2 regions of the Mesorhizobium sp. M8A.F.Ca.ET.181.01.1.1 genome follow, and region 2 is predicted to be linked to the other one. Evidence: riboswitches for the same ligand, from Rfam matches in the RefSeq annotation. Region 2 holds a riboswitch; the other holds the start of a gene.
What was found. Region 2 has a riboswitch for S-adenosylmethionine ahead of EN824_RS29400 (homoserine O-acetyltransferase). Riboswitches for the same ligand answer to the same signal wherever they lie in the genome.

Region 1 (15,739 bases), on a different contig from region 2:
TTGAAGAAATACGCCATCGGCTGGGCACTGCTTACAGCCGATGACACCCGCATCCCCTTCTTCGATGAACTGGGTTGGAAGCGGGCCTATGCCGACGACTACGCCGTGATCTACCTGCCCGGCGCCTGATTCATCCCGTTCCGGCAAATCGGCGTCGCCAGCGTTCGAAGCCTGGCATTCGTCTTGACATGTATGTTGCAGTGCAGCAAAGTTGTGCTGCAGAGCACATTCCGTGGGACCCACAGCCACGATTTTTCGCACGACCGGGGATTGCCGTATGAGGAGCATTTCAGGCTCCGCCGCACGACCATCGCCGGCCACGGCATACGGACCGGTCGAATGAATTACAGGCGTGATATCGATGGCCTGCGGGCCGTTGCGGTGCTGCCCGTCGTGCTCTTCCATTTCGGCGTGTCCGCCATTCCCGGTGGCTTCACCGGCGTCGACATCTTCTTCGTCATATCGGGCTATCTGATCAGCGGCAGCCTGCTCGATGATCTCGAGCGCGGCCAATTCTCGATCGGACGCTTCTACTGGCGTCGCGCACGGCGCATCCTGCCGGCGCTGACCTTCGTCATCCTGCTTGCAAGCATTGCGGCCTGGTTCATCCTGCTGCCGTCGGACCTGCACGAATTCAGCCTCAGCGTGATCGCGGCCTCGACCTTCTGGTCGAACATCTATTTCTGGAAGACGACGAACTATTTTTCGATCGACGCCGAACTGCGGCCGCTGCTGCACACATGGTCGCTTTCGGTCGAGGAGCAGTATTACATCTTCGCGCCGATCCTTGTGTATCTGATCTACCGGTATGCGTCGAAGCGCTGGCTGACGATACTTCTGCCGATCGCCATCGGAAGTTTTGCCCTGGCGGTCATGGCGACCACGCTGGCGCCGACCGCCGGCTTCTACCTCTTGCCGACACGTGTCTGGGAACTGGCGCTGGGCGCCATGCTGATGCTGAAAAGGCCGCCGCCACTAGCCAGCCGGCCGGCAACGGAACTGGTCGGCCTGGCCGGCTTTGCCCTGCTTGCATTCGGCTTCCTGACGATTTCGGAGAGCGATCCGTTTCCTGGCTACAACGCCCTGTTTCCCTGCATCGGAACCGCTCTGCTCATCTATGCGGGCCAGAATCACCCCGACCGGCCCGTGCCTGTCGCCACGCGCGTGCTTCAATTCTCTCCGATGGTCTGGGTCGGCCTCATCTCCTATTCGCTCTACCTTGTTCACTGGCCGATCAATTCCTTCGTCCACTATCTCTCGCTGAAAGCCATCTCGGTGCCGACGATCGTCGCGATGACGGTGGCGAGCTTCGCCCTGGCGACCTTCTCGTGGAAATATGTCGAGCAGCCTTTCCGGCGGAAGCGACCCTTTACCGCCCCGCTGCCGATCTTCGCCTTTTCGGCGACGGCGATTGCCCTGCTGTGCGTCGGCGGTCTGGCCAGCGTGCTCGGCAACGGCTTTCCGCAGCGGTTCCCTGATTTTTCGACGCAACGCATCCTGGTGGGTGACTGGCGCAACGGCGTCTGCTTCAACGAAGGCGGGAATCGGATCGAGGATTGGAATCTTGCCGACTGCACGCGCACGCACGGCTTTCCCACCAATGTGCTGCTGTGGGGCGATTCCTTCGCGGCTCACTATGTTTCGGGCCTGGAGGCCAACGCGCAGAAAATCCAGGCCAACGTCATCCAATATACCTATGCCGGCTGCCCGCCCAACCTCTCCTATTTTTCCTATGCCCGGCCGGCCTGCACCCGCTTCAACGAACGGGCGCTGTCGATCATTCGCGATGCCAATATCCAGGCGGTGATCCTGAGCGGACGATGGACGGATTACCAGGCAAGGGGCTTCGACGGATTGCAAACGACGATCGACCGGCTGCGCGACATGGGTGTCAAGGTCTATGTCATCGGCCAGTCTCCGGAGTTCATCGCCGACGTCCAGAAGATCGCTTTCTTTGCAAAACACGAGGGCGCCGTGAACACATCCTGGCCGATGGCCATGGATCCCGACATCAACAAGCAGGTGCAGCCCTTCGCCAAAGGCGCGACCTTCATCGATCCGCTTACCTATCTGTGCGACGCCACCGGCTGTTCCTATGCGGATGCCACCAGCAAGCAGTTTCTCTATTTCGACTATGGCCATTTCTCTTCCGCCGGCGCGACGCTGGCTATCTCGAAATACTGGCCGAGCTTCGCCGCCGGCGGCGAAGTCGCAAAGGTCAGGGAGCAGGCGCCGACCGTCACCAGGTGAGTTGGCGAAGCCCGCGTCGTGACACTGCTTTGCGATTGCCCGAAGCCATGCCGTCATGATAACGAGGCTGCAGCGCGGGTATGATGTAATGGTAGCCTGTCAGCTTCCCAAGCTGAACGCGCGGGTTCGATTCCCGCTACCCGCTCCAGCCTGAAACCGAAAAGTCGGTTGCTGATCCGGCCCACGCAGGAACCTGTCCACCCGAGCCGATTCAGCATTTCACGGAATCGCTGACCCGCTCTAACTCTTTGTTTTCACGCAATTCCCAAGGGGAAGCGCTACGCGCTTCTCCCGGGAAAACCGCTATGCACTTTTCCTGGAATTGCCCTTGGCGAGACTAAAGAGGCATTCAGGCCTGGCCGGTTCGCATCTGCTTCTTGAGGAGGAACCGGGCGAGGTTGCTGATATTCCGCGGTGCCACCTTCCTGGGCAGATGCGCCAGTAGGTCTTCCGATTTGACGTCGTTGCGGAACCGCTCGGCCCAATCTTCGGTGAGGTCGTCCCGCTGCAGGCGCAAATTCGTCTCGAACTCTCCGTCCGGCATTTCCATCGACAATTGCCGAGCCACCGACGCGACGTACGGACGAGGATCGTCCAACAGATCCTCATAGAAAAAGTGATCGTAATGCAGATCGGCCAGCCGCAGATATGCCTCCCAGAAGGCATAGCTCTGCTCGATCAGAAAATAGGCCTGGCAGATGCCGGCGAAGTCGTATTGCGGAACCAGGTCCGCGCCGTCCATCGTGCTTCTCCAATGGCCTGACGCCTTCGCCCGGCAATAGGAAATCGCCTGGCGAAGACGGTCCCGCCGCTCCAGCAGGACCAAACCCATGGCATGGCGCCGGCCGCATTCCGCCAGGAAGTCGGCTCCATATTTGGCCTGCGACCAGTGAAGGTGCCGTGGAAACAGCTTGACGGCGAACGTGCCGTTCGCGGTCCCGCCGCGATCGATCACGGCGGACAGCAGGTCATCGAAGGATTTCGGCTTGCACCCGAGATTGGTCGTGTCGAGCCACTCGGCGGAGTTGCCGAACAATCCCGTGCTGTTTGTGAGACTGCCAAGCCATTCGGAACCGCTACGGGCTTCGGTAAGTATCGCCACGCCTTTCATGCGTGCGGATTGCCCGCGGCCTGTCCGACCTCGATTGCAGAAAGCCGTTCTTCCTGATCGCCCCTCGACATGTCAAAGCTCCGCTTAAACAGCGCCTCAACGAACAAAGGCTCATATGGTTCCGTAGATTCGACCTCACGCCAAGGCAAAATGCAGGCCATACACGTTACACTGGTCGATCAACGCCGTACGCGCAAAGGCCGGCCACGTTGTGGTGGTCGGCCTTTGCGTCAACCGCAGAAGCGATTACAGCCAGACGCGCTCGCGCCAGCAGCGGACGCGGCGGCGGCCGTGGCGCCAGTAGCTGCGGCAAACCCGTCTCCAGCCGCGGCGGCGTCCATGGCGGCGACGCCAGTAGTCATCGTGGTAATCGTGGCCATGGTGGCCGCTGCGATGGGAGACCTGCTCCAGCGCGACTTCGTCGTCCCCTTCGAAGACAGCCGGATCTGGCTTGTCCAGCTCATCAAGAATTCCGGTGCCCTGGGGAATACCGGCAACCGCGCGGCCGGGTCCGGCCACGCTTGCAAATGCCACTGCCCCCGCAACGCCAAGCATTCCAGTAAGAAACTTCCGACGTTCCATAAAAACCTCTCGAGTTGTTGACCATCGACACCTCGTTCCCTCGCCCGAAACAGGCTCCAGCGCGCATGCCGATCGCTTCTGAACGCGCGGTGTCGGTTCTCGTTCCGTCACCCTACTTCGCGCAGGATGAAATCATGCAGCATCTTGGCCGCCGGCGAGAGCACGCGATTCCGGACCGTGATCAGGCTGTAGGGCCTGACCTCGATGTCGAACTCGGTCTGGACGACATCGATGGCGCCGGCAAGCCCGTCCGGATTCTGGATGAACTTCGCCACCTGCACCGAGACCGGTGCGATGGCATCGGATTGTGCAACCATGACCAGCGTGAGCAGCAGCGAGCTGGTGTTCAAGATCCGGTCCGGCAGCGCGATGTTGCGGTTCAGGAAATTGCTTTCCATCGCCTGGCGCAAGGGCGAACCGCCCGATTGGAAGACCCAGTCATAGGCGGCGGTGTCTTCCAGCCTGACCACATTGCCCCCGGCGAGCGGGTGGCCGCGGCGCACGATCAGGCAGGCTTTCTCGACGCCGATCACACGGGATTCGAACAGCCGCGGATTGAGGTCGTCGGGAATGCGGGCGATGATGAAGTCGTGGCGCGAGGCGATCAGCTCGCGGGCGAGCACGTTCGACGTCTCGACCTGCATGGTGATCTCGATGCGCGGGTAGATGCGGCGGATCTCGCGAATCGCCGGTACGGCCAATTCGATCGCCGGCGCGGTCACGGCACCGAGGAACACCGAGCCGCCCTTGCCGGCCTTGAGCTCGGCAATCTCGCGGTCGGCTTCGCGCATCTCGAGCAGGATCGACCGGGCCCGCCTGGCGAGCGCCTGGCCGTAGGGGGTAAGGGTCACGCCGCGCGGCAGCCGTTCGCACAGCTTTACGTCAAGCACCGCCTCCATCTCGGCGATCATGCGCGAGGCGGCCGGCTGGGAGATGTTCATGACCTGGGCCGCCGCGCTCACCCGTCCGTGATCGTCGAGGGCGGCGATCATGCGCATGTGGCGCAAGCTCAAGCCACTGCGCAGGAGTGTCTCCCCATCTCCCGGGAGCTTCTCGTAACTTACTGGAATAGCATCGGGATCGCGCAATGCCGCCATGATCTTCCAGCCTTTCCGCCGGTTTCTTTCCGCATGCTAGATCATACCGGTTTCGGTATAGCAACCACCAAAGATCGCATTTGACAGTTATGGCAAAGGGACCCACCCTTCGCGCGCTCCGAGATGCAAGGGTCGGTAACGAACAAAATCGTATCGATTGAAACTGTGTCGCGGAGCCGATTGGGAGGATACCGGAGATCGATAAAGCCGACAGCGGCGCCTTTGCGCTCCTGTCTGGCTGCGCGGCCCGCGAAGCCCCGAGGTGTCGCGTCCATCAACCAGGGAGAGTAACGTGAAAATCATCAAGACGCTGGCCGCCGTCGCGGCCCTTGGCATCGCTGCCATGAGCTATCAGGCGCACGCGGCCGACAAGGGTCTTGTCGGCGTGCTGATGCCGACCAAGACCTCGCAGCGCTGGATCAATGACGGCGACGCCGTCAAATCCCAGCTCGAGGCGCTCGGCTACACTGTCGACCTGCAGTATGCGCAGGACGACATCCCCAACCAGCTCAGCCAGCTGGAAAACGAAATCACCAAGGGCCCGAAGGCGCTGATCATCGCCTCGATCGACGGCACCACCCTGTCGGATGCGCTGCAGAAGGCGAACGACGCAGGCGTCGTCGTGGTCGCCTATGACCGCCTGATCAAGAAGACCGCCAATGTCGACTACTACACCACTTTCGACAATTTCGGCGTCGGCGTGATCCAGGCGAATTCGCTGGTCAAGGGCCTCAAGGAGCGCTTCCCGAACACCAAGCCGTGGAACGTCGAACTGTTCGGCGGCTCGCCCGACGACAACAACGCCTTCTTCTTCTACAACGGTGCTATCTCCGTCCTGCAGCCATTGATTGACGACGGCTCGATCAAGATCAAGTCCGGCCAGACCGGCATGGACAAGGTCGGCACGCTGCGCTGGCTCGCCGCCACCGCCCAGGCTCGCATGGACAACCTCCTGTCGGCCAACTACTCGGACGGCAGCCGCGTCGACGGCGTCCTATCGCCCTATGACGGCCTGTCGCGCGGCATCACCGCCTCGCTGCGCGCCGTCGGCTACGGCACGGACGCACAGCCCTGGCCGATCGTGACCGGTCAGGATGCCGAGACCGCCTCAGTCAAGCTGATCATCTCGGGCGAGCAGTACTCGACCGTGTTCAAGGACACCCGCGAACTGGCCAAGGCCACTGTGCAGCTGGTCGACAAGGTGCTCTCGGGCGGCAAGCCGGAAGGCCTCGATGAAAAGACCTACAACAACGACGTCAAGGTGGTTCCCTCGATCCTGCTGACGCCGCATGAGGTCGACAAGTCGAACTACCAGGCGATGGTCGTCGATTCCGGCTACATCAAGGCCGAAGACCTGAAGTAATCCCGGTTATAAAATCAGGGGTCCTGCGCAACGCAGGGCCCCTTTTCGTTCACAAGCGACCCCGGTATTGTTTCTGCCGGCCTAGAGCAATTCCAGGAAAAGTGCGCGGCGGTTTTCCGTCAGGAATTGCGTAAAAACAAGAAAGTCTAGGAGGAGCTTGCCCTGATGACCTCGACGATTTTGGAGATGCGCGACATCACCAAGACGTTCCCCGGCGTGAAGGCGCTGTCGAACGTCAACCTCAGCGTGGAGGAAGGTGAGATCCACGCCGTTGTCGGCGAGAACGGCGCCGGCAAGTCGACGCTGATGAAGGTGCTGTCGGGCGTCTATCCCTCCGGCACCTATGACGGCCAGATCATTTTTCAGGGCCAGGAATGCCAATTCAAGGGCATCCATGACAGCGAACACAAGGGCATCGTCATCATCCACCAGGAGCTTGCGCTGGTGCCGATGCTGTCGATCGCCGAAAACATCTTCCTCGGCAACGAGCACGCCAGATACGGCGTCATCGACTGGAACGCCAACGAGGCGCGCACCAGCGCCCTGTTGAAGAAGGTGGGCCTCAAGGAGGACCCAAAGACCCTGATCACCAATATCGGCGTCGGCAAGCAGCAGTTGGTCGAGATCGCCAAGGCGCTGAGCAAGGAAGTCAAGCTGCTGATCCTCGACGAGCCGACCGCATCGCTCAGCGAAAAGGACAGCCAGGCGCTGCTCGACCTGCTGCTCGAATTCAAGCGGCAAGGCATGACCTCGATCCTGATCTCGCACAAGCTCAACGAGGTGAACCGGGTCGCCGACAAGGTTACCGTGATCCGCGACGGGCGTACCATCGAGACGCTGGCCAAGAAGGATATTTCGGAGGACCGCATCATCACCTCCATGGTCGGCCGCTCGCTCGACGACCGCTATCCGCCGCGCGAGCCTGACATCGGCGAGGTCGTGTTCGAAGTGAAGAACTGGTCGGTCTATCACCCGATCCATGCCGAGCGGCAGGTGATCAAGGGCATCGACCTCAACGTGCGCAAGGGCGAGGTGGTCGGCATTGCCGGGCTGATGGGCGCCGGCCGCACCGAATTCGCCATGAGCCTGTTCGGCCGCTCCTATGGGCGCCGCATCACCGGCGAAGTGCTGCTCAAGGGCAAGGCGGTCGACGTCTCCTCGGTGAGCAAGGCGGTCCAACACGGGATCGCCTATGTGACCGAGGACCGCAAGACCTACGGTCTCAACCTCATCGATCATATCAAGCACAACATAACGCTGGCCAATCTGGGCGGCGTCTCGCGCCACAGTGTGATCGACGACATGCGCGAGCTCGCCGTTGCCAACGACTATCGAAAGAAGACCAACATCCGTGCATCGAGCGTCTATCAGATGACCGGCAATCTTTCGGGCGGCAACCAGCAGAAGGTGGTGTTGTCGAAATGGCTGTTCGCCGACCCGGAAGTTCTGATCCTCGACGAGCCGACGCGCGGCATCGATGTCGGCGCCAAGTACGAAATCTACACGATCATCGCGCGCCTCGCCGCTGAAGGTAAGGCGATCCTGGTCATCTCGTCGGAAATGCCGGAATTGCTCGGCATCACCGACCGAATCTATGTCATGAACGAAGGGCGCATCGTGGGCGAAATGCCCGCGGCGGACGCGAGCCAGGAAAAAATAATGCGGGCCATCGTTCGTGGAGAAGGAAAAGCAGCATGAGCACCGACAGCGCCCCCGCCCCGCAAGGCAACATCGCCGAAGAACAGCGTCCACGCATCGCCGTCTCGGCGCTGACGACGAACCTGCGCGAATATGGTCTGATTATCGCGCTGATCGTCATCATGCTGTTCTTCCAGTTCACCACGTCGGGAACGCTGTTCAAGCCGGTCAACCTCAGCAACCTGGTGCAGCAGAACTCGTTCATCATCGTGATGGCGCTGGGCATGCTGCTGGTCATCGTTTCGGGCTACATCGACCTCAGCGTCGGGTCGGTCGCCGGTTTCATCGGCGCGCTGGCGGCGAACATGATGGTCATCTGGCAGCTCGGACCGCTCAGCAATCCGCTGGTGGTCTCGATCGTCTGCCTGATCGTGGGCGGCCTGATCGGCGCGGCGCAAGGCTATTGGATCGCCTACCACCGGATACCGAGCTTCATCGTGACGCTGGCGGGCATGCTGATCTTCCGCGGCATCTGCCAGGCGCTGCTGGGCGGCGGCTCCTCGGTGGGTCCACTTCCGGACGGCTTCAAGGCACTCAGCTCCGGCTTCATCCCTGATGTGATCGGCCCGCTGACGCTGGTTGCGCCGACGGTGAACGCGGCCGGCAAGACCATTTTGGGCAGCGGCCTGACGCTGCACATGACGACGGTCGTGCTGGGGCTGATCGCCGTGCTGGCCTATGCCTATTTCGGGGTGAGGACACGGCGCAAGCGCGAGCGCCACGGCTATGAGGCCGAGCCCTTCCCCCTGTTCGTCATCAAGACGCTGGTTGCCAGCGCGCTGGCGCTGTTCCTGGTCTATGAATTCGCCAGCTACAGGGGCCTGCCGGTGGTGCTGCTCGTCATGGGCGTGCTGATCTCGCTGTTCGTCTTCGTTACCAAGCGCATGACCATCGGCCGCCGCATCTACGCGATGGGCGGCAACCCCAAGGCAGCGCAATTGTCGGGCATCAACACCGAGCGGCTGACGCTTCTGGTGTTCATCAATATGGGCGTGCTGTCGGCGCTCGGCGGCCTGATCATCGCCGCGCGTCTCGGCCAGGCCGTGCCGGCCGCGGGCCTCGGCAGCGAGCTCGACGTGATCGCGGCCGTCTTCATCGGCGGCGCCTCGGCGATGGGCGGCGTCGGCCAGGTGATCGGCGCGGTGGTCGGCGGCTTCATCATGGGCGTGATGAACAACGGCATGTCGATCATGGGCGTCAACGTCGACTGGCAGCAGGTGGTCAAGGGACTGGTGTTGCTCGGAGCCGTCATCTTCGACGTCTACAACAAGAACAAGGCTTAAGGGCTGGAGGCGAGGACTAGGAGGCATACGGGTTCTAGATCGCGAAGCTGCCGGCAGCCCGTCGGCACCAAGAAGTCCGGGGAAGGACCAGGCTCGCGAACGCAATCCGGACGAAGCGTTTCAACCGTGGCGCGTTTCCGCGCCGCGCCGGTCAGGATTTTGCCGATGGCAGCCGGACACGGAAAAATGAGAGAGGACTGATCATGCTGATCTCGCAGATTCTCGACGACGCCGAGACGATCCGTGTCGTTGCCCGCAGCGGCGGGAAGACCCGGATCATCAACGGCGCGCGCAGCGTCTATTCGCTGGCGATGGAGGCCGCCCGCACCGGTGTCGGCCTGGCCGCCCTGATCGAACGCAAGGGACTTGGCGAGACGGTCGATCTCGACGCCGCCTACAAGAGAGGACGGCTCCTGTCGCCGATCAATCACCCCGACCCGGCGCATCTGCACCTGACCGGCACGGGGCTGACGCATCTCGGGTCGGCCGCGACGCGCGATTCCATGCACAAGAAGCTCAGCACCGACGGCGAGGAGCAGCTCACCGATTCGATGAAGATGTTCCGCATGGGGCTGGAAGGCGGCAAACCCGCCAAAGGCCAGGTCGGCGTACAGCCGGAATGGTTCTACAAGGGCAACGGCACCATGGCGGTCGCGCCTGGCGCGGCGCTGATGTCGCCGGCCTTTGCCAAGGATGCCGGCGAAGAACCCGAGGTCGCCGGGATCTATGTCATCGGCGACGACGGCGCGCCGTTCCGCGTCGGCTTCACGCTGTCGAACGAATTCTCGGACCATGTGACCGAGCGCGTGAACTATCTCTTCCTCGCCCACTCCAAGCTGCGCAATGCCTCGTTCGGGCCGGAAATCCTGATCGGAGACCTGCCTTCGGACATCCGCGGCACGTCGCGCATCCTGCGAGACGGCAAGACATTGTGGGAGAAGCCGTTCCTGTCGGGCGAAACGAACATGTCGCACACCATCGCCAATCTCGAACACCACCACTTCAAATATTCGGCCTTCCGCCAGCCGGGCGACGTGCATGTGCATATGTTCGGCACCGCGACGCTATCCTTCGCCGACGGCATCAACACGGAAGCAGGCGACGTGTTCGAGATCGAGGCAGGGGATTTCGGCCTGCCGCTGCGCAACCCGCTGGAAATCGAAAAGCCGGTGAAGGTGGCGGTGAAGGCGCTGTAAAAGCCACGGGGGCGTCATCCCCCTCTCGTGGGGAGATCGGCAGCTTCGACCTTAGCGCACCGCGCGGAAATGCTTTGAGAGCTTGAGGCCTTGCGCCTGGTAGTTCGAGCCCAGGTCGGTGCCGTAAAGCGCCCGCGGCCGCTTCAGCATGTGCTCGTAGACCAGCCGGCCGACGATCTGGCCATGGTCGAGGATGAACGGGACTTCGTGGCTGCGCACTTCGAGCACCGCCCGGCTGCCGGTGCCGCCGGACGCCGAATGGCCGAACCCCGGATCGAAAAAGCCGGCATAGTGGACACGGAACTCGCCGACCAGCGGATCGAAGGGCGTCATCTCGGCGGCGTAGAGCGGCGGCACATGCACCGCCTCCTGGCTGACGAGGATGTAGAACTCGTCGGGATCGAGCACCAGTTCGCCGGCGCCGCTCTTGTGGATCGGCTCCCAGAAATCGACGACGTCCTGTGCGGCACGCTTGTCGACATCGACGAGGCCGGTGTGGTGCTTGCCGCGATAGCCGACCAGCCCATCCTTGTCGCCATTGAGATCGATCGACAGCGCGATGCCGCCGCCGGAAATGTTCGGCGGATCGGTGGCGACCAGCATTTCGGCGTTGTGCAATTCATGCAGTTCGGCTTCCGATAGCAGTGCGTTGCCTGTACGGAAGCGGATCTGCGACAGGCGCGAACCGGTGCGCACGACGATCGGAAAAGTGCGCGGACTGACCTCGAGATAGAGCGGGCCGTGATAGCCGGCGGCGATCTTGTCGAACTCGTGGCCGCGATCGGTCATGACGCGGGTGAAGATGTCGAGCCGCCCGGTCGAGCTCTTCGGATTGGCCGAAGCCGAAATGCCAGCCGGCAGGGCCAGACTTTCGAGCAGCGGCACGATATAGACGCAGCCGGTTTCGAGAACCGCGCCTTCGGTCAGATTAATCTCGTGGAGTTGCAGCCGATCGAGCTTTTCCGAGACCTTGTGGTTGGGGCCGGGCAGGAACGAGGCGCGCACCCGCCAGGCCTTTTTCCCCAATCTGAGATCAAGGCTCGCCGGCTGGATCTGATCGGCATCGAGCGCGCGCGGCGACTTCAGCGCGCCGGACTTGAACAGCGCCGAAATGTCCTGATCGGGAAGAATGCCTGTCTGCCGCAAAGTCTGGCTCCGCCCAAGACTGGTCTCTTTTGGTGCAGGTTCTTGCCGCAAAACCACTGGGCACTTTTGCGGAACCTGCCTTGGTACAAACCTCTTAATGAAGCCGGCAATTGACGCAAGCGTGGCGCGGGTCTAAAGGGTCGTTATCCCGTGGTGATTTGGCCGGTCGGCTTGCAGCCACGTTAAACAAGTCGCTAAAGGACCGTCGGGCCGCAAGGCCGTATGGACCGGTTGCGACTTTCGCGGCCGGTTTTTTTGTGTCTGGAACAAAGCGATGAGCACCAAGAAGCGCAACTGGAAACCTCAGACGGCACTCGTGCATGGCGGAACCCTGCGTTCCCAATTCGGCGAAACCGCCGAGGCGATGTACCTGACCCAGGGCTATGTCTATAAAACCGCCCAGGCGGCGGAAGCCCGCTTCAAGGGCGAAGAGCCTGGCTTCATCTATTCGCGTTACGCCAACCCGACCGTCGACATGTTCGAAAAGCGCATGTGCGCTCTCGAAGGCGCCGAGGACGCGCGCGCCACGGCGTCGGGCATGGCGGCGGTGACCGCGGCCCTTCTGTGCAGCGTCAAGGCCGGCGATCATATCATTGCGGCGCGCGCGCTGTTCGGCTCCTGTCGCTGGGTGGTCGAGACGCTGGCGCCGCGCTATGGCATCGAGGCGACCTTGGTCGACGGCACCGATATCGCCAATTGGGAAAAGGCGGTCAGGCCGAACACCAAGCTGTTCTTCCTGGAAAGCCCGACCAATCCGACGCTGGAAGTCGTCGACATATCAGCCGTCGCCTCGCTTGCCAATTCGATCGGCGCGCGGCTTGTCGTCGACAATGTCTTCGCCACGCCGCTGCAGCAGAAGCCGTTGCAGCTTGGTGCGCACATCGTCGTCTACTCGGCCACCAAGCATATTGACGGCCAGGGCCGTTGCCTCGGCGGCGTCATCCTGTCGGACAAGAAGTGGATCGACGAAAACCTGCACGACTATTTCCGCCACACCGGCCCCAGCCTGTCGCCGTTCAATGCCTGGACCTTGCTGAAGGGGCTCGAAACGCTGCCGCTGCGCGTGCGCCAGCAGACGGAAAGCGCCGGCAGGATCGCCGACTTCCTGGCCGAGCAGCCGCAGATCGCCCGCGTCATCTATCCCGGCCGCGCCGACCATCCGCAGGCCGCCATCGTCAAGAAGCAGATGTCGGGCGGCTCGACGCTGATCTGCCTCGACGTCAAGGGCGGCAAGCCGGCGGCCTTCGCGCTGCAGAACGCCCTCGACATCGTGCTGATCTCGAACAATCTCGGCGATGCCAAGAGCCTGATCACCCATCCGGCGACGACGACGCACAAGAACCTGAGCGACGAGGCCCGCGCCGAACTCGGCATCGGGCCAGGGACGCTCAGGCTGTCGGTCGGCCTGGAGGACGCCGACGACCTGCTGGAAGACATCGCGCAGGCGCTGAAGACCGCCAAATAGGCTGTTTGGGAGCGTCGGTCGCGGCGATCAGGCGCGCGACGGCGTCTCCTCCAGTTCGGCCGCCTTGGTGCGGATGGTCATTACGTTGCCGCGCCAGTCGACGGCGCCGCCGAGCCAGCCGCGCGCCCAGAGGGTTGGGAGCATCACGTCCCGCGCAATCATGGCCGCGACCATGCGCGGCGACAGGTACCAGCCCTTGGACAAGGCCAGTGCGCACTCCGGAAGGTAGAAGGCCGCCAACACGGCAATCGCGGTTGCCCAGAGGCTGATGCCGGCGCTCGCCGCAGCAACCAGGGCAAGCGCGAGAGGCACCGCCGCGCCGGTCAGGATTTCGGGCGCGAAGAACAGCGGGAAGGTGACGCGGCGCAGGCGCGCCCAGCGGGCCTGACGCGACCAGATCTCGCCAAGCGTGCGCTGGCCGAGCGGCTGCTCGAAGGGCGCGGCAACGAGATTGACGCGCAAGCCGAGGCCGTTCACCAGCTTGGTGGCGGCAGCGTCCTCGGCGATCTCGGCGGCCAGCGCCCGAATGCCGCCATTGGCATCCAGCATCGGCTTGTTCCACAGCATGCTCTTGCCCTGGGCAAAGCCGAGGCCGAGCGCCTCGCCGGCATACTGCCAGCGGGCCTGCAATGTGTTAAGGAAGGCGCATTCGACATCGGCCCAGAAACCCTCGGGCCGCGAGCCGATCGGCGTCGAGCAGACAAGGCCGGTGTCGGGCCGCCATGCCGCCATCATGTGCTCGACATAGTTCCTCGGCATCAGGACGTTGGAATCGGCAAGGATGACCCAGTTGTGGCGTGCCGCTTCCCAACCCTTGACGCAATTGTTGAGCTTTGGATTGGCGCTGACGCGGTCGTCACCGATCAGCAGCCGGGCCGGCACCTTGGGAAACCGGGCAATCGCCCTGTTTATCAGTTTGACCACCGGATCGTCGGGATGGGCGACGCAGAAGATCAGTTCGTAGCGTGGCCAGTCGAGGGCGAAGGCGCGTTCCAGCGTCTCATGCGTGAACGGCTCGACGCCCCGCGACGGGACGACGATCGAGACCGGTTGCGGCTTGCCGGCTGGCGGGGCGATCGTGTTGCGCCGTTTCAGCTGTGAAGCGGCGAGCGAAATGCTGGCGGCGTTTGAAAGGATGAGTGCGGTCGAAAGCGAGGCGGCTATGAAGGTGAGTTCCATCGAGATCTGGTCACTCCGGAAAGGCGGCCGGCATCGTGGCCGTTTTCAACAGTTCGACAGAGCGCCGAGTCGCCCGGTTCGTGCACACCACCATTGTCGTGTGTCACTTAAATGACATTCTTTGCCGGCACCTGCGGTTCAAGGTCAGCCGCGACAAGACGCGCACGTTGACCTGCTCACCGGGAGCGCTGAAAGTCATCGGGTTGTTTTGGAGCCGCTCATGTACCGCGCCGTGACGCGCAACATCGAAGTGCAGGTCAGGCCGTTCTATCTCGAGGACCGTTCGGATCCCTCGGAGAACCGCTATGTCTGGGGCTATCAGATAACGATCGACAACCAGTCGGACGAGTTCGTGCAGTTGTTGTCGCGCTATTGGCACATCACCGATGGCGCCGGCCGGGTCGAGGAAGTGCGCGGGCCGGGCGTTGTCGGCGACCAGCCGGAACTCAATCCCGGCGACAGCTATCAATACACGTCCGGCTGCCCGCTCTCGACACCGTCCGGGATCATGGTCGGACGCTACACGATGCGCAACAAGCGCGGCGAGACCTTCGACATCGCCATCCCCGCCTTCTCGCTCGATCTGCCGGGGACAAGGCGCACGGTGAATTAGCGTCTTTTCTCCCGTCACTATACGGGGGAGTTGAGGAATGGTCCGCGAAGCGGACGAAAAGCCAATTGCTTGGCTTTTCGAGTGACGACCGTCCGGCAGGACAATGAGGGCAGCGCCGAGCTTGCGAGAATTTCTTCAGATAGAGCCAAGGAGCTCCTGTACTAACGCTGGCGCTGCCCCTCATCCGCCTGCCGGCACCTTCTCCCCGTATAGTGACGGGGAGAAGGGACTAGCTTTACTGAGCCGCAAACTCGGCCGGATCGAAGTCGTACTGGGTCGAGCAGAACTCGCAGGCGACGTGGATGCCGCCATCCTCGGTGCTGTCCTTGATCTCCTGCGCGGAGAAGCCTTCGAGGATATCGCGGATCTTGTCCCTGGAGCACGAGCACTGGTCGGTGACCGGGACGCCGCCGAAGACGCGCACGCCATGCTCGTGGAACAAGCGATAGAGCAGCCGCTCGGCGCCGATGGTCGGGTCGATCAGCTCGGTCGGCTCGATGGTGCCCAGCAAGGCGAGGAGTTCCTGCCAGGAATTATCGGCCGGATCGTGGACTTCCTCGCGCGGATCGCCATCGCCACCCGGCAGGTCCGGGACGCGCATGCGCTCGGGCGATTGCGGCAGGAACTGCGCCAGTATGCCGCCGGCGCGCCACTGCTCGCGCGCACCGCCGATACCGGGCGTCAGCAGCTTGGCGACCGAGAGCCTGATATCCGTCGGGATCTGTTCCGACTGGCGGAAATAGGTGCGCGCCGCGT
Region 2 (15,739 bases):
TGCCGCCCTTGCGCTGAGCGCGATCGGCGACGCCTTCCTGTCGCGCGACGGGGAAAGGGCATTTCTCGGCGGGCTGGCGAGCTTTCTCGTCGCCCACATCGTCTATGTCGCGCTGTTCCTGCGTAGCGGTGGCGGATTGGAGCTGCTTTCCGCCGAATCCTGGCGAGGCGCGATTGCACTGGCCATGGGGGTGTTCGCGATCGTGATGCTGGCAGCGCTCTGGCGCCGTGTCGGCCCCGGCCTGCGTATCCCGATCGCCGTCTATGTCCTTGCGATCCTGGCGATGGGCATGTCGGCGCTGACGACAAACAGTATCTGGGTGATCGGCGGCGCCGTGCTGTTCATGGCATCGGACGGGCTGCTTGCCACGGAGAAATTCCTGGTGGCCGCCATCTCGCCGCATCGCGCCTGGATGCGCGTCGCAGTCTGGGTGCTGTATTACGCCGCCCAGCTCGCCATTACCCTGGGTTTCCTGCTCGGTTAGGCTGCCAGCCCGGCTCGGCCAGTTCGAAGGCGGCGAAATCGAAACCCGGCGCGACGGTACAGCCGACCAGCGTCCACTCGCCCAGACTGCGCGCCGATTGCCACCAGCCTGCCGGCACGACGATTTGCGGCCTTTCGCCCGCCGCGAGGTCGATGCCGAGAACCTGCTCGATAACGGCGCCGCCTTCTTCACACATCGACAGCGCCAACGGCGCGCCGGCATGGAAATGCCAGACCTCGGCGGCATCCCTGACCCGATGCCAGGCTGAAAGCTGGTGCCGTTCCAGCAGAAAATAGATTGCGGTCGAATGGCCGCGCGCACCGCCGGCCTCGTCGCGAAAGGTTTCGGCATACCAGCCGCCTTCCGGATGCGGCTTCAGTGCGAGCGTTGCTATGATTTGCGCGGAACTGGTCATCGGCAGGAAGCTCGCATGGCGCTCAGAAATTGTCCTTGCGCTTGCGGATCTCGGCGAAGACCTCGGCATCCCCGGCCCTTTCCATGCCCAGATGCTTGCGGATTGCCGGATCGTGCCAGCGCAGGAAGGGATTGGTCGACAGTTCCTCGCCGATCGTCGTCGGCAGTGTCGGCTTGTTGTCGACCCGCAGCGCTTCAATCCGCGCGGCGCGTTCCTTCAATGCCGAATTGGTGGGGTCGACGCTCAGCGCGAAACGGGCATTGGCGAGCGTGTATTCGTGGCCGCAATAGATTGTCGTCTCGGCCGGAAGGGCTGCGAGCTTCTTCAGCGATTCGTACATGACCGGCGGCTTGCATTCGAACAGCCGCCCGCAACCCAGCGCGAACAGCGTATCCGCGGTGAACGCGACTTTCGCTGCCGGCAGATGGTAGGAGAGATGGCCGGCGGTATGCCCGGGCGTGGCGATCACCTCGATGCGCTCATCGCCGAGATGAAGGACGGAGCCTTCTTCGACCGTTTCGTCGATGCCGGGGATTTTCGCCTTCTCCGCCTCCGGGCCGACGATGCGCAGCTTGAAGCGCTCCTTCAGCGCCAGGTTGGCCTCGACGTGATCCATATGATGATGCGTGGTCAGGATCATCGTCGGCGTCCAGCCGGTGCGCTTGATGGCGGCCAGGATCGGCGCTTCCTCGGGCGCGTCGATGATCGCGGTCTGGCCGCTATTGGGATCATGCACTAAGACGCCGAAATTGTCGGTGCGGCACATGAACTGTTCGATTTCGACCGGCATCGCGTCTCTCCATTAGAGCGCCGTGCGTCCAGCTGGACGCACAAAAGACGCTCTAACATTTTTAGTTGTTGCATCGGCCGCAGACATAGGGCGCCGCTGCGTGAATGTCATCCCGGGTGACAAAGCGAATAATCATCCTGGGATGTCAAAATGACATCCGCCGCACCGACCACTTGGGCCTTTTGTTGAATCCAGCCGATATCACGGCTACATCCCTGACATGCATTCCGACATCGTCGACCTTCGCTCCTTCTATTCGACAACGCTCGGCCGGTTCGCCGAGCGCTCGATCACCATGGCGCTGTCGTCGATATGGGCCGCGGTGCCCAATGAGCGGCTGGTCGGCCTCGGCTATACCTTGCCCTGGCTGGAGCGCTTCGGCTCCGATGCCGAGCGGGTCTTCGCCTTCATGCCGGCGACACAGGGCGCCGTGGTCTGGCCGGCGACCGGGCCGACGGCAACGGCACTGGTCTTCGACGAGGAGCTGCCGCTGGTCGATTCCTGCATCGACCGCATGCTGCTCGTCCATTCGCTCGAACATGTCGAGAACCCGCGCGAAACGCTGAACGAGATCTGGCGGGTCCTGTCGCCGGCGGGGCGCGTCGTCATCGTGGTACCCAACCGGCGCGGTGTCTGGGCGCGCTTCGAGCATACGCCGTTCGGCAACGGGCGGCCGTTCTCACGCGGGCAGCTCACCGAACTGCTGCGCGAGGCGAATTTCACGCCGGCCGCCTGGTCCGATGCCCTGTTCTTCCCGCCATCGCGGCGGCACTTCATGATGCGCTTCCACAATGTGCTGGAGCGTGCCGGCCGGCGGCTGTGGCCGATCTTCTCCGGCGTCATCGTGGTGGAAGCGCAGAAGCGGCTTTATCAAGGCGTGCCGGTGGCCCAGCGCGCATCTCGCCGCGTCTTCATGCCGGTGCTGTCGCCGCATGGCGCGACGCGGCTCGGCCGCCGGGCCGAGGGAAGGGGTGCAGCATCGTCGGCTCGGCAAGTGACACCTTCGTGATCGCAATGGAAACTTGCATCGCGCGGCATGTTTCCGACCTATCTGTCGTGCTGGGCTCGCGGAGTGCTTGAGGGCTGCCGCCGTCGGCTCTCTTCATCCGGTTTCAGCTTCGCTACTGAATGCAAGGATCTCGGCCATGGCTGATCAACTGGACAATCAGGCCACCGTTCAACCGGTCGCCGTGGCCAGCAGCCTGCGCGATCAGGTGGCGACGATCAAACGGGCGCTCATCGGATCGCCGGTTCGCAAATGGTTGCTGTGGACGTCGGCCGGCATCATGGCCGTCATCGTCGCGACGTCGATCGGCCAGGTTCTGCTCAATCGCTGGAACCAACCCTTTTACGATGCGCTCGCGCGCCGCGACATGGCCGCCTTCCTGCATCAGCTTCTCGTCTTTGCCATGATCGCCGGCGGGCTGCTGGTGCTCAACATCGGCCAGACATGGCTCAACCAGATGATCCGGCTGAAGCTGCGCGAGGCGCTGACGCTGGATTTGATCGACCAGTGGATGCGGCCGGCGCGTGCTTTCCGGCTGGCCAATGCCGGCGCCATCGGCGTCAATCCCGATCAGCGCATGCAGCAGGATGCCGCGCATCTGTCGGACCTGTCGACCGATCTTGGTGTCGGCCTGCTGCAGTCGTTCATCCTGCTCGTGTCTTTCGTCGGCGTGCTGTGGGAGCTGTCCTCGGGCTTTGTGTTCCACATTGGTGGCTTGTCGCTGGCGATACCGGGCTACATGGTCTGGGCGGCGTTCCTCTATGCCGGCACCGCCTCCTGGCTGAGCTGGCTGGTCGGCCGGCCGCTCATCCGTCTCAACAGCGACCGCTATACGCGCGAAGCGGAGCTGCGCTCCTCGATGGTGCGCGTCAACGAGAACGTCGATGCCATCGCGCTGTACCGGGGCGAGGATGACGCCAGGCGACGGCTCGAACTCGACCTTGGCACGGTGCTGGGTGCCATGCGGCGCATCTACACCGCCCAGATCAACCTGTCCTGGGTAACCGACACCTATGGCTGGATCACCGTCGTGGCCCCGATCCTGGTTGCCTCGCCGGTCTATTTCTCGGGCGATATCAGCTTTGGCGGGCTGATGATGGCGGTCGGCGCCTTCAACCAGGTGCATTCATCGTTGCGCTGGTTCATCAACAACATCGGCAGCATCGCCGACTGGCGTGCCACGCTGATGCGTGTCGCCGACTTCCGCATCGCGCTCGATGAAACCGATGTGCTGCACGACAAGGAGAAGCGTATCTCCTTCGATGAAAACGCCAATGGCAGCCTGACGTTCGAGAAACTCCAGGTGGCCTCGCCGGAGGGTTGTACGAAGCTCTCCGACCAGCATGTCGAAATCCATGTCGGCGAGCGCGTGATGATCACCGGCGAGCCCGGCGCCGGCAAGACGCTGTTCTTCCGCGCCATTGCCGGCCTGTGGCCATGGGGGGGCGGAAAGATCGGCATGCCGGCGGGAGAAGCCCCCATCTTCGTGCCTCGTGTCCCTTACTTCCCCGCCGGTACGCTGCGCGAGGTGCTCGACCATCCCTATGGTGTCGCTCCGGCAAGCGATGCCGATATTTCGGCGGTGCTTGCCGAAGTCGGCCTCGATCGGCTGTCATCCTCGCTCGACCGGTCGGCCCGCTGGGAGCGTGAGTTGGGCGATGACGAACAGCGATCGCTCGCCTTCGCCAGGCTTGCCTTGCGGAAGCCGAAATGGGTGATCATCGATGAAGCGATGGATGCGTTCGACGGCCCGTCGCTGAGGCGTGTGCTGTCGCTCATGGATAAGCATCTGAAAGGTGCCGCGATCATCAATATCGGGCGCGGCCTGCACAACAATCAGTTCTTCCCGCGTTCCCTGACGATCGTGAAGGATACCGGCGTGCCCCCGCTGAAACCCGCCCGTGTCAGGGCGGGCGCCATCGAACCGCCGCCAGTCGCCGCTCGGCGCAAGACATAGAACGGCCGGCATTCGGACTGGGCGGCCACGCCTGCCACAAGCTTTATTTCGCCGTGATCGCGAGCGAATGTCGCGATCGAAACATCGCTCGTGCTGGCCATGCTTGAGATAATGAGCCTGCTTGCCTGCCTGGCTTGCGCCGAGGCCGCCCCGGTTCCTTCGGCGCCAAATACGCTGGCCGTCGACGTCGAACTGGTGCTGGCGGTCGATATCTCGCTGTCGATGGACGAGACCGAGTTCGCCCTTCAACGCGCCGGCTATGTCGAGGCGCTGCGGCACGCCGATTTCATCCAGGCGGTCCGTTCCGGCCATACTGGGCGCATTGCGCTCGCCTATTTCGAGTGGGCCGGCACGGTGCGCGATGACGCGGTCATCGGCTGGCAGATCATCGACAGTGCGCAGAGCGCCAACAGCTTTGCCGACAAGCTTGCGGCCCGCCCTTTCCGGAGTTTCCGCGGTACCTCGATTTCGAGCGCGCTTGCTTTCGGCGCCGAGCTTTTCGACGGCACCAATTTCGCGAGCGAACGCAGCGTCATCGACATATCTGGCGACGGCCCCAACAATATCGGGCCGCCGGTCACTGTGACGCGCGATGCGGCCATTGCCAAGGGCATCGTCATCAACGGCCTGCCGATCCTGATCAAGCCATCACCGACCTTCAGCCATCTCGATCAGTATTATGCGCAGTGCGTGACCGGCGGACCTGGTTCCTTCGTGCTGCCGATCCATGCGGCCGCCGAATTCTCAACGGCGATCCGGCGCAAGCTGATTCTCGAAGTCAGCGGCATTCAGGACAAGCCCAAAATCATGCCCGCCGAGATGGACGCGCCGATCGACTGCCTTCTGGGAGAACGGGACAGGCGGTTCCTGTCGGATCCCTATTTCCCGGAACTGGACCGATAGGCCTGGCCGTGGGCCAGGCAGGCCCCTGCAACGCGCCGTACTCGATCGCTGAGCTGCCGCCAGGTCAGGCCGGTGGAATTCCAAACTTCCCACGAACTTCGTCGTAGAGGCCGCGCCGCCAGCGGCGGCCGTAGAGATAACCGGCGATCAGTTCCGGCAATGAATAACCAAGCGCGTCGGACGAGCGGTTGGCCATGTATCCAGCAAATGCCTGTGGTATCCGCCCCCGGAGAATATCGGCGATGATCTGCCGCGTGATCATAAAGGGTGGGACATGGGGGTAAGAGCGAGCGATGTGCGGGTGCTTACTCATCAGGATCGCATAGGCTTCGACATAGCCGTCCCGGCGGCCCGAAATCGAATTCTGCGAATTGTGCTTCGTCCAATCGATATCTTCCGATAATTGCGCGCCGAAGCGCTGTGCGAAGCGCAGCAGAAGCTCCCGGTCCTGCATCCGGGGAATGTCGCTGTCATAGCCGCCGATGGCCAGCAAAGCCTCTCGCCTCGCCGTTATCGCCGACCCGGCGATGAAGGCCGTCTGCGCAACCACCGCCCGCTCCAGCATCGCCGGATTGAGGAAGGCACCGCGGTTGACACAGGCGGTGCCACGGCCACCCTTCACCGAGACATATGAGGAGAGCAGGACTTCGAGCGCCGGATTGTCGTCGAACCATGCCAGCGTCCGTTCGAGCCGGTGTGGCAGGAAGAGATCGTCCGAATCAAGAAAAGTCACCACGGGCGCCCTCGCCAGCTCGATGCCGGCATTCCTGGCGGCATTGGCGCCGCGCCATTTCGCGCCGACATAGATCAGCCGAGGGTCGCGAATGCGCGCAAGCGCCGCTTCCGTCCCGTCGGTCGAGCCATCGTCGACGACGATATGCTCAAACCGCGCCATGCTCTGAGAAAGCACGCTTTCCACCGCGCGGAGCACCGTTTGGCGCCGGTTGTGAGTCGGGGTGATGACCGTGATGAGGGGCAAATGCTCCACGTCAGCTGTTTCCAGCGCGAAAATGCACTTTCCGATAGCTCTTCAGGATGGTTGAATGGATCGGACTTCCCCCTGGCTGGCCCTCATCGGGATTAAGTGCGACGCTACAAAAAACAACCTGTTATGTCACCCATTGTGCCGTCGTTCTGACGACAAGGGAATGGTGAATTCCGGCGCCTAGCGCTTCAACCGCAACACTTTTGCCACCGCTGAAATTGGCGGAAGCTCTTCGCGGTTGCGTCCATGTGGTGTTGGCCGACGGCGTGGAACATCCGCACAAGGCCACGGATGTCCTGGCATAGGAGGCCGACGGCGGCCTTATCGCTTCAACAAAAACACCGCCTGCTGGCCAAAGAAATTCCAGAACCACCAGGGCATCGACAGGCCGATCTTCTGGCCGTTGGCGTCGAGCGCGGTCGCCTTTTCCACCGTCGCGCCAAGCTCCTCGCACAGATTGACGAAGTCGCGGATGGTGCAGAAGTGGATGTTGGGCGTGTCGTACCAGGAGTAGGGCAGATCCTTGGTCACCGGCATGCGGCCCTTGACGAACAGCGACAGGCGCACCCGCCAATGGCCGAAATTGGGGAAGGACACGATCGCCCGATTGCCGATCCGGAGCAGTTCGTCGAGCACCAGCTTCGGGTTGCGGGTGGCCTGCAGGGTCTGCGACAGGACGACGAAGTCAAAACCCTTGTCGGGATAGAATTCGAGATCCATGTCGGCATCGCCCTGGATGACCGAGAGGCCGCGCGCCACGCATTCGTTGACGCCGCGCTGCGAAAGCTCAAGGCCGCGACCGTCGACCTGCTTGGTTTCCTGCAGCAATTCGAGCAGCGAGCCGTCGCCGGAGCCTACGTCAAGCACGCGCGATTGCGGCGGGATGAGGTTGGCGACGACCTCAAGGTCGACACGCTGGCTGCCATTGACGCTCATGGCTTCGCCTCCTGAGTGGCGCATGACGATGGTCCGAAAAGTCCGCAATTTTTCTGGGTCATGGCTTCGCCTTTCCGTCTGACGCATGACCGTGGTCCGAAAAGTCTGCAACATTTCGGGGTCATGCGCCGAGCCCCCTGGCGCGCGCGGCCGAACCGATAAAGCCGTTGATGGCGGCAAACAGTTCCGGTTCGTCGAGCAGGAAGGCGTCGTGGCCGCGGTCGGTCTCGATCTCGACGAAGGAAACCGAGGCACCGGCGGCGTTGAGCGCGTGCACGATCGAGCGGCTCTCTTCGGTCGGGAACAGCCAATCCGACGTGAAGGACACCAGGCAGAAGCGGGTCTTCGTGCCGGCAAAGGCGTCCGCCAGCCGGCCGCCATGGTCGGCGGCAAGGTCGAAATAATCCATCGACCGTGTCATGTAGAGGTAGGAGTTGGCGTCGAAGCGGTCGACGAAGGTCATGCCCTGGTGGCGCAGATAGCTCTCGATTTGGAAATCGGCATCGAAGCCGAAGGTCAGCGCTTCGCGGTCCTGCAGGTTGCGGCCGAATTTGCGGTGCAGGGCGGCTTCCGACAGATAGGTGATGTGGGCGGCCATGCGCGCCACCGCCAACCCCTTTTCCGGGCGCTTGCCGTGCTCGAAATATTTGCCGCCATGCCAGTCCGGATCGGCCATCACGGCCTGCCGCCCGACCTCGTGGAAGGCGATGTTCTGTGACGAATGGCGTGCGCCGGTGGCGATCGGCAGTGCCGAGAACACCCGCTCGGGATAGCTCGACGCCCATTGCAGCACCTGCATGCCGCCCATCGAACCGCCCAGCACGCAGAAAAGCTTCTCGATGCCGAAATGGTCGACCAGCATCTGCTGCGCACGCACCATGTCGCGGATGGTGATGACAGGGAGGTCGAGCCCATAGGGCTTTCCCGTGGCGGGGTTGGTCGAAGCCGGCCCGGTGGAACCAAGGCAGCCGCCGATAACGTTGGAACAGATGACGAAGAAACGGTTGGTGTCGATGATCTTGCCGGGGCCGATCAGCACTTCCCACCAGCCTGGCTTGCCGGTCACCGGATTGGTGTTGGCGACATGCTGGTCGCCGGTCAGTGCATGGCAGACGAGGATGGCATTGGAACGGGCATCGTTCAGAACGCCATAGGTCTGATAGGCGATCTGGAACGGCGACAGCACCGTGCCGGCATCGAGCTTGAGCGGCTTGTCGGGTCCGAAACGCAACACCAGGCTCGACGGATTGTCGACCTCGTTGTTGGTCCTTGCTGCGCGCAGAGCGGCCATTCCTAATCTCTCTTGCTGCATCGTTTCTTGCGAAAATCTCCGCTGATTTTCGCGGCGCCGATGCGGTCGTCCGGGCCGGTAGCGGACAATAAAAAACCGGCATTGCCTTCGCAAAGCCGGTTACGTCACGCAAACGGCCCTTTAGCGAATTGTTTAACGTGGCTGCAAGCCGACCGGCCAAATCACCACGGAACTGTCACCGCCCTTCTAGAACCCGCCCGCCTCGCCGTCAATGGCGGCGGCTGGCACTAGTGCCGCCTCTCGACATTGCCGGCCATGGCTTGTATTTCCGCAGCGGCTTCCGGATGGAGGCATTTTCGACGGATTTTGCAAGACATGAACCAGACACCGGATCAGGCACGTCCAACCCCCCGCGCGGGCATCATGGACATAGACGCCTATGTGCCCGGCAAGAGCACGGCGCCGGCCGGGGTCGCCAAGGTCTACAAGTTGTCGTCGAACGAGAACCCGCTTGGGCCGTCGCCGAAGGCGATCGAGGCCGCGCGTGAGGTCGCCGGCAAACTCGACATCTATCCCGACGGCACCGCCAGGCGGTTGCGCGAGGCGATCGCCGAGGTGCATGGCCTCAACGCGCAGAACATCATCTGCTCCAACGGTTCCGACGAGATCCTTGGCCTGTTGGCACAGACCTATCTCGCGCCCGGCGACGAGGCCATGTTCACCGAACACGCCTTCATGGTCTACAAGATCTACATCCAGTCGGCCGGCGCCACCCCGGTCGTGGTCAAGGAGACCGACGAGCGCGCCGACATCGATGCGATGCTGGCGGCTGTGACGCCGCGCACGAAAATCGTGTTCCTGGCCAATCCCAACAATCCGACCGGCACCTATGTGCCGTTCCAGGAGGTGCGTCGCCTGCATGCCGGACTGCCGAAAAACGTGCTGCTGGTGCTGGACGCGGCCTATGCCGAATATGTCCGCCGCAACGATTACGAAGCCGGCATCGAGCTGGCCGGCAGCGCCGAGAACGTGGTGATGACCCGCACCTTCTCCAAGATCGGTCTCGGCGGAGCGCGTATCGGCTGGATGTATGGTCCGATGCACATTGTCGATGCGATCAACCGCGTGCGCGGCCCCTTCAACGTCAATGCGACCGCGATCGAGGCCGGCATCGCCGCGATCCGCGACCGCGCCCATGTCGAGCGCAGCGTGGCGCATAACGAGACCTGGCTCGCCTGGCTGAGCGAGGAGATGACTGGACTCGGACTGCGCGTGACGCCCAGCGTCGGCAATTTCCTGCTCATTCATTTTCCCGACGACCAGAGGCATTCGGCGGCTGCGGCGGATGATTATCTGAGCGCGCGCGGCTATATTCTGCGGCGCGTTTCAGGCTACGGCTTTCCCAACGCGCTGCGAATGACCGTCGGTACCGAAGAGGCCAATCGCGGCGTTGTCGCCGCGCTCAAGACATTCCTGAAAAGCTAGAACGCCTGAAAAGTTACACACCATGGCATCACCGATGTTCGAAAAAATCGCGCTGGTCGGCATCGGCCTGATCGGCTCGTCGCTGGCCCGCGTCATTCGCCGCGAAGGCCTGGCTCGCCATGTCGCGATCTCGACGCGCAGTGTGGCAACGCTCAAGCGAGCCGAGGAACTGGGACTAGGCGATTCCTACACCACCGATTCCAGGGAAGCTGTGCGTGATGCCGATCTGGTCATCGTCTCGGTGCCGGTGGGCTCATCCGGTGCGGTGGCGCAGGAGATTGCGCCGGCGCTAAAAAAAGGTGCGATCCTCACCGATGTCGGCTCAACCAAGGCCTCAGTCATCGCGCAGATGCAGCCGCATGTGCCTGAGGGCGTCCATTTCATTCCCGGCCATCCGCTGGCGGGTACCGAAAAATCCGGCCCGGATGCCGGATTTGCCGACCTGTTCGACAATCGCTGGTGCATCTTCACGCCGGTGCCGGGCACCGATCCGGAGGCGCTGGAACGGCTGTCGGAATTCTGGCGCCGCTGCGGCGCCAACATCGACACGATGGATCCGCAGCATCACGACATGACGCTGGCCATCGTCTCGCATCTGCCGCACATCATCGCCTACAACATCGTCGGCACCGCCGACGACCTGGAATCGGTGACCAAGACGGAAGTGATCAAATATTCCGCCTCCGGCTTTCGCGATTTCACGCGTCTGGCCGCCTCCGATCCGACCATGTGGCGGGACGTGTGCCTGCACAACAAGGATGCCATCCTGGAAATGCTGGCGCGCTTCTCGGAAGATCTGGCGTTCCTGCAGCGCGCGATCCGCTGGGGCGATGGCGACAAACTCTTCGACCTGTTCACCCGCACCCGCGCCGTGCGCCGCTCGATCATCGAGGCGGGCCAGGATATCGACGCGCCGGACTTTGGCCGCCAGGCGGTCGAGCATCCGGCAAAGAGCTAAGCTGTTTCAGGCCAGGTCGCTGCCATCATGGCGAGCGTTTCCGCCCGATCCGGCGCGCCCAGCCTGCCGCCGAAGCGCAGGCATTTGAGCGCGGCGGCGGCACTCGCAAAGCGCAGTGCGTGCTCGATCGCCATGGCTTCCGCCAGCCCAACGGCAAAGGCGCCATGAAAGACATCGCCGGCGGCCAGCGTGTCGACCGCCTTGATCCTCGGCGCCTCGACATGGCGGGATGATCCGGCGCTTCGATCGAACCACCAGGTACCCGCCGCGCCGCCGGTGACCGCGACGAAGGCGTCGGTGCTGGAGGCGAGATCCTCGCAAGCGGTCTCCAGATCCAACGCGTGGCCGCAGATGATACGCACTGCCGGTTCGGAGGCGACGATGTGCGAGGCCAGCGGCAACAGTTGCTCCAGCACCGCCAGCGGCGCGGTATCGGCATCGAGGATAGCCGGCCTGCCCGCGGCGCGCGCCGCGTTCAGGGCAAGTGCCGCTGCACCCGGCCAGCGCACGTCGGCCAGCACGGCATCGAACGCCGTGATGTCGGGAAACGGCAAGGCTTCGGGATCAGCCTGCGCGCGCGTGTCGTAGAACGGCACGATGATACGCTCGCCATGCGCATCGACCAGGATCGAGGCCAGCGCCGAGCGTGCGCCGCTGACGCGGCGCACATGGCTGCAATCGACGCCCTCGGCCTCGATTCCAGCGATCAGCTGATCGCCGACAGGATCGTCGCCAGCACTCGCCCATAGCGATATCTCGGCGCCGAGACGACGTGCGGCGCAGGCCGCGCTCGTGGCCATGCCCGAGGCGATCTGGACGCCGTCCGAGGCGATGAATTTTCCCTGATGCGTCGGAAGCGACTCGACGCGCAGGATGGTGTCCAGCGTCAGCGCTCCAACACTCAAGAGCCTCACGGGTCTTGCCATGGGTGCTATTGCACCGGCTTGATCTTGCCCAGCGGGATAAAGCCGAGCGAGGCCTTGCCCTTGACCACCTTCAGCGGCATCGACGGCTCGCTGCCGAGTAGAGCCAGGGCGCCAAAACCTTGCTCGATCGCATTCTTCTGCTCGGGCACGGCGCCGGCAAGGATAGATGCCACGGCCTTCGGATCCTTGATCCTGATCATCAGATCGGCATCGACCAGGCCTTCTGCATCGACCGACAGCGGTCCGGAAACGGTGACACGCGCCGTCCCCGACGACAGATCGAGATTACGGATTTCGATCCTCTGGCCGCGCAGGCTTTTCACCTGCGTGCCGACCAGCGCCACGCCGTTCTTCAGTGTCACGTCGCCGCTGGCATCGAGCGCCGGCAGCACGCGCCCGCCGATCGTGTCGGGATCGATTTCAAGATCGCCAAAGCTGCCGACATAGTCGATATCCGCGCCATTCGGCTGCAACTGGCCTGATGCCTTGCCGGCACTGAACAGCTCGACTGGATCGGTATCGTCGGCCGGATCGGTCTGGCCCGACAGGCCCTCGGCCTGCAGCGCTATACGTCGCGGCAGCGGATACCACAGTTTGACGTTGGCCTGCAGATTGTCCCAGTCGATCCAGAGCGGCATCATGCCCGGGACGGAGGTTCGGAGCGGACCGCGCAGATTGGCAACCGGCGACAAGGGCTGGGCGATCTGGGCGGTGGCATTGAAGGAGCCGGCCGAGGCGGCAATGTTCTTGGCATCGTCCTCGTAGGCGAGATTGTCGCAAGAGACGGCAAAGCTCAGCGGATAGCCACTGACCTCGAGGTTGGCGCAGCCAGCCTGGATGCCGCTCTTATTGAGCGTGGCAACCGCCTTGTCGGCCTCCGACCTGACCCTGTTGGCCAGATAGAACCATCCGGCGCTGTATATGGCGAACAGCACCAGGATGAACGCGGCAAGCCACCATAGGCGGCGACGGTTACCCGGTCGGCGTTCGTCACTTGACGTCATGCTTTGGCTCTCATTAACGCATGGATGGTGTGAACGGATTCTCGATTCCGGGAACACCAGTGGACAGAGACGATAGGTAGACGGACACGAGCGGAAAAAACACCGGTTTCCGGTGCGGTGTTGCCATTCTTTTGCAATCAGGCGCGGTGATATGGGCGATTTTTGGGTGTTCGGCTACGGTTCGCTGATCTGGCGGCCCGGTTTCGCGCATGTCGAGACACGGCGTGCGCGCCTGCATGGCTACCGCCGCTCGCTTTGCGTCTATTCCTTCGTGCACCGCGGCACGCGCCAGCGGCCGGGACTGGTGCTTGGCCTCGACCATGGCGGGTCCTGCGTCGGCCTCGCCTTCCGCGTGCCCGGCGAACTGCGCGACGAGGTCATTGCCTATCTGCGTGAGCGCGAGCTTGTCACCAGCGTCTATCTCGAGCGGACGCTCAAGGTTCGTCTCGACGGCGGCGGCGCGGTCGAGGCCGTGGCCTACATCGTCGACCGCAAGCATGAGCAATATGCCGGGGCGATGGACGCGGCGGATGCAGCGGCCGTGGTGCGTGGCGCGGTCGGCCGATCGGGCAACAACGAGGACTATGTGCTGAGTACGCTGAAGCATCTGGAAGCACTGGGCATCCGCGACCACTGGCTGGAGGAGGTGAAACGGGGGATAGCGTCTTTGTGAAGCGCTGGCTCTGCGGAAAACGGTGGCCAGGGCCTTTGACCTCGATGCGGCAAGACCTAGGTTAGGCTCCGAACCCAGCCAGCGGGCGGCATCGCCCGGCCCCAATCATCACGGAGATCCGTCTTGCAGAAACGCCGTCTCGGTCGCACCGACCTTTCCATCGCGCCGCTGGTTCTGGGCGGCAATGTCTTCGGCTGGACCGCTGACGAGAAGACCTCCTTCGATCTGCTCGACCGCTTCGTCGGCGCGGGCCTCAATGCCATCGATACGGCCGACGCCTATTCGCGTTGGGTTCCCGGCAACAAGGGCGGTGAATCGGAAACCATCATCGGCAAATGGATGAAGGACCGCGGCAATCGCGACAAGGTCGTGGTGGTCACCAAGGTCGGCTCGGATATGGGGCAGGGCCACAAGGATCTGTCCGCCGCCTATATTGAAAAGGCCGTCGATGCATCGCTGAAGCGGCTGCAGACCGAATTCATCGATCTTTATCTGTCGCACTGGCCGGATCCGACGACGCCCTATGAGGAAACGCTCGGCGCCTATGAGAAACTGCTCGCCAAGGGCAAGATCCGCTATGCCGGCTGTTCCAACCTCGATGCCGGCCAGTTGCGTGCTGCACTTGACGTGGCAAGCCTGCGCGGCCTGCCGCGCTACGAGGTGCTGCAGCCGGAATACAATCTCTACGACCGCTCCTCCTTCGATGGCCCGCTGCGCGACCTCTGCGTGGCCGAGGATGTCGGCGTCATCACCTATTTCAGCCTGGCCAAAGGTTTCTTGAGCGGCAAGTACCGCACGGAAGCCGATCTTGGCCAGAGCGAGCGCGGGGAGGATGTCGGCGGCTATCTCAATCCACGCGGCACGCGCATTCTGGCGGCGCTCGACGCCGTATCCGCCAGGCATTCGGCCAAGCAGGCGGAAGTGGCGCTTGCCTGGGCCATGGCGCGGCCGGGCGTCACCGCGCCGATCGCCAGTGCCACCAAGCCAAGCCAGATGGACAGCCTGATCAGGGCGGTGTCGTTGAAGTTGAGCGCCGACGATATGGCCGAGCTCGACAAAGCCAGCGCCTGAGGGCTGCCGGCAAGACGGGACGCACGAACGTCCAAGACGATCCTCATGCCTTGCCATACCGTCCTTCGCACGGGCTCAGGGCGGAGGACCAGATGGACGGATCGCTTCTTTCGCAGCCGGAGCCTTGGCGCCAATTGCTTGCGCTGTTGCTGGCCGCCACCGTCGTCATGGGCAGCCCTGGGCCGGCGACGATAAGCGTTACCGCCGTCGGCGCCGCCTTCGGCCTGCGCGATTCGCTTCGCTACACCGGCGGCATCGTCCTAGGCACGATCGCCGTGCTGCTGGTTGTGGCGACCGGGGTTATGGCGGTGCTTGGGTCGATGCCGAAGCTGGCGCCGTTGCTGGTTGTCGCGTCGGCGGCCTACATTCTCTATCTCGCCTTCAAGATCGCCACCGCGCCGGCGCTGGCCGCACGTGCCGCCGAGGCTTCGCGCCCAACCTGGCTGGCTGGATTTCTCCTGGCGGTCGCCAACCCCAAGGCCTATGTGGCGATCGCTGCCGTGTTCGCCGGCACCTCGTCGAGAAAGGGCGATGTCGAGCTCGGCCTGTGGACGAAACTGACTGTTCTGGCGGTGATGATCGTCGTCATCCACGCCGTGTGGCTTGTTGCCGGCGCGGCGTTCGCACGCTTCCTGCGCAGGCCTGTCGCCTCGCGGATCATCAATCTGGTCTTTGCCGCGACGCTGCTGTTGACCACGGTGCTGGCTGTGTACGGTTGACGATCAGGCCGCGGAGCCGTCAAGCTTCGCGCCGAGTTCCCGCAACCGCTTTGCCGCCGTTGTCGGCAGGGCCGGCGGGTTGGGCGCGCGTGATGCCTCGACAAGAAGCTGGTCACAGGCGGCTTCCGTCTCGCCGATCAGCCGCGCCATGAACTCTTCCTTGCCAAGACCCGGC

Region 1: linked by a shared signal. The riboswitch ahead of EN824_RS27780 (O-succinylhomoserine sulfhydrylase) and the one ahead of EN824_RS29400 (homoserine O-acetyltransferase) in region 2 are both predicted to bind S-adenosylmethionine.

What each region holds. Positions count from the first base shown of each region.
Region 1 covers NZ_SRTV01000009.1:217,797-233,535, reverse strand. Annotated here, with positions in the region: gene EN824_RS27835 (hypothetical protein) at 1-129, shown strand, start outside; gene EN824_RS27830 (acyltransferase family protein) at 340-2,250, shown strand; tRNA gene EN824_RS27825 (tRNA-Gly) at 2,325-2,398, shown strand; gene EN824_RS36195 (Stf0 family sulfotransferase) at 2,600-3,082, opposite strand; gene EN824_RS36190 (hypothetical protein) at 3,086-3,418, shown strand; gene EN824_RS35375 (hypothetical protein) at 3,701-3,964, shown strand; gene EN824_RS27810 (LysR family transcriptional regulator) at 4,051-5,040, opposite strand; gene chvE (multiple monosaccharide ABC transporter substrate-binding protein) at 5,333-6,403, shown strand; gene mmsA (multiple monosaccharide ABC transporter ATP-binding protein) at 6,569-8,101, shown strand; gene mmsB (multiple monosaccharide ABC transporter permease) at 8,098-9,384, shown strand; gene araD1 (AraD1 family protein) at 9,588-10,580, shown strand; gene EN824_RS27785 (2'-deoxycytidine 5'-triphosphate deaminase) at 10,632-11,726, opposite strand; SAM riboswitch at 11,867-11,944, shown strand; gene EN824_RS27780 (O-succinylhomoserine sulfhydrylase) at 12,001-13,191, shown strand; gene EN824_RS27775 (ceramide glucosyltransferase) at 13,219-14,370, opposite strand; gene apaG (Co2+/Mg2+ efflux protein ApaG) at 14,591-14,983, shown strand; gene EN824_RS27765 (Hsp33 family molecular chaperone) at 15,219-15,739, opposite strand, start outside.
Region 2 covers NZ_SRTV01000011.1:106,788-122,526, forward strand. Annotated here, with positions in the region: gene EN824_RS29360 (lysoplasmalogenase) at 1-484, shown strand, start outside; gene EN824_RS29365 (cupin domain-containing protein) at 459-899, opposite strand; gene gloB (hydroxyacylglutathione hydrolase) at 922-1,689, opposite strand; gene EN824_RS29375 (methyltransferase domain-containing protein) at 1,910-2,698, shown strand; gene EN824_RS29380 (ABC transporter ATP-binding protein/permease) at 2,835-4,652, shown strand; gene EN824_RS29385 (DUF1194 domain-containing protein) at 4,752-5,555, shown strand; gene EN824_RS29390 (glycosyltransferase family A protein) at 5,620-6,543, opposite strand; gene metW (methionine biosynthesis protein MetW) at 6,862-7,476, opposite strand; gene EN824_RS29400 (homoserine O-acetyltransferase) at 7,598-8,767, opposite strand; SAM riboswitch at 8,889-8,966, opposite strand; gene hisC (histidinol-phosphate transaminase) at 9,104-10,213, shown strand; gene EN824_RS29410 (prephenate/arogenate dehydrogenase family protein) at 10,236-11,171, shown strand; gene EN824_RS29415 (sugar kinase) at 11,168-12,097, opposite strand; gene EN824_RS29420 (DUF2125 domain-containing protein) at 12,103-13,101, opposite strand; gene EN824_RS29425 (gamma-glutamylcyclotransferase) at 13,253-13,774, shown strand; gene EN824_RS29430 (aldo/keto reductase) at 13,898-14,845, shown strand; gene EN824_RS29435 (LysE family translocator) at 14,938-15,564, shown strand; gene EN824_RS29440 (1-acyl-sn-glycerol-3-phosphate acyltransferase) at 15,568-15,739, opposite strand, start outside.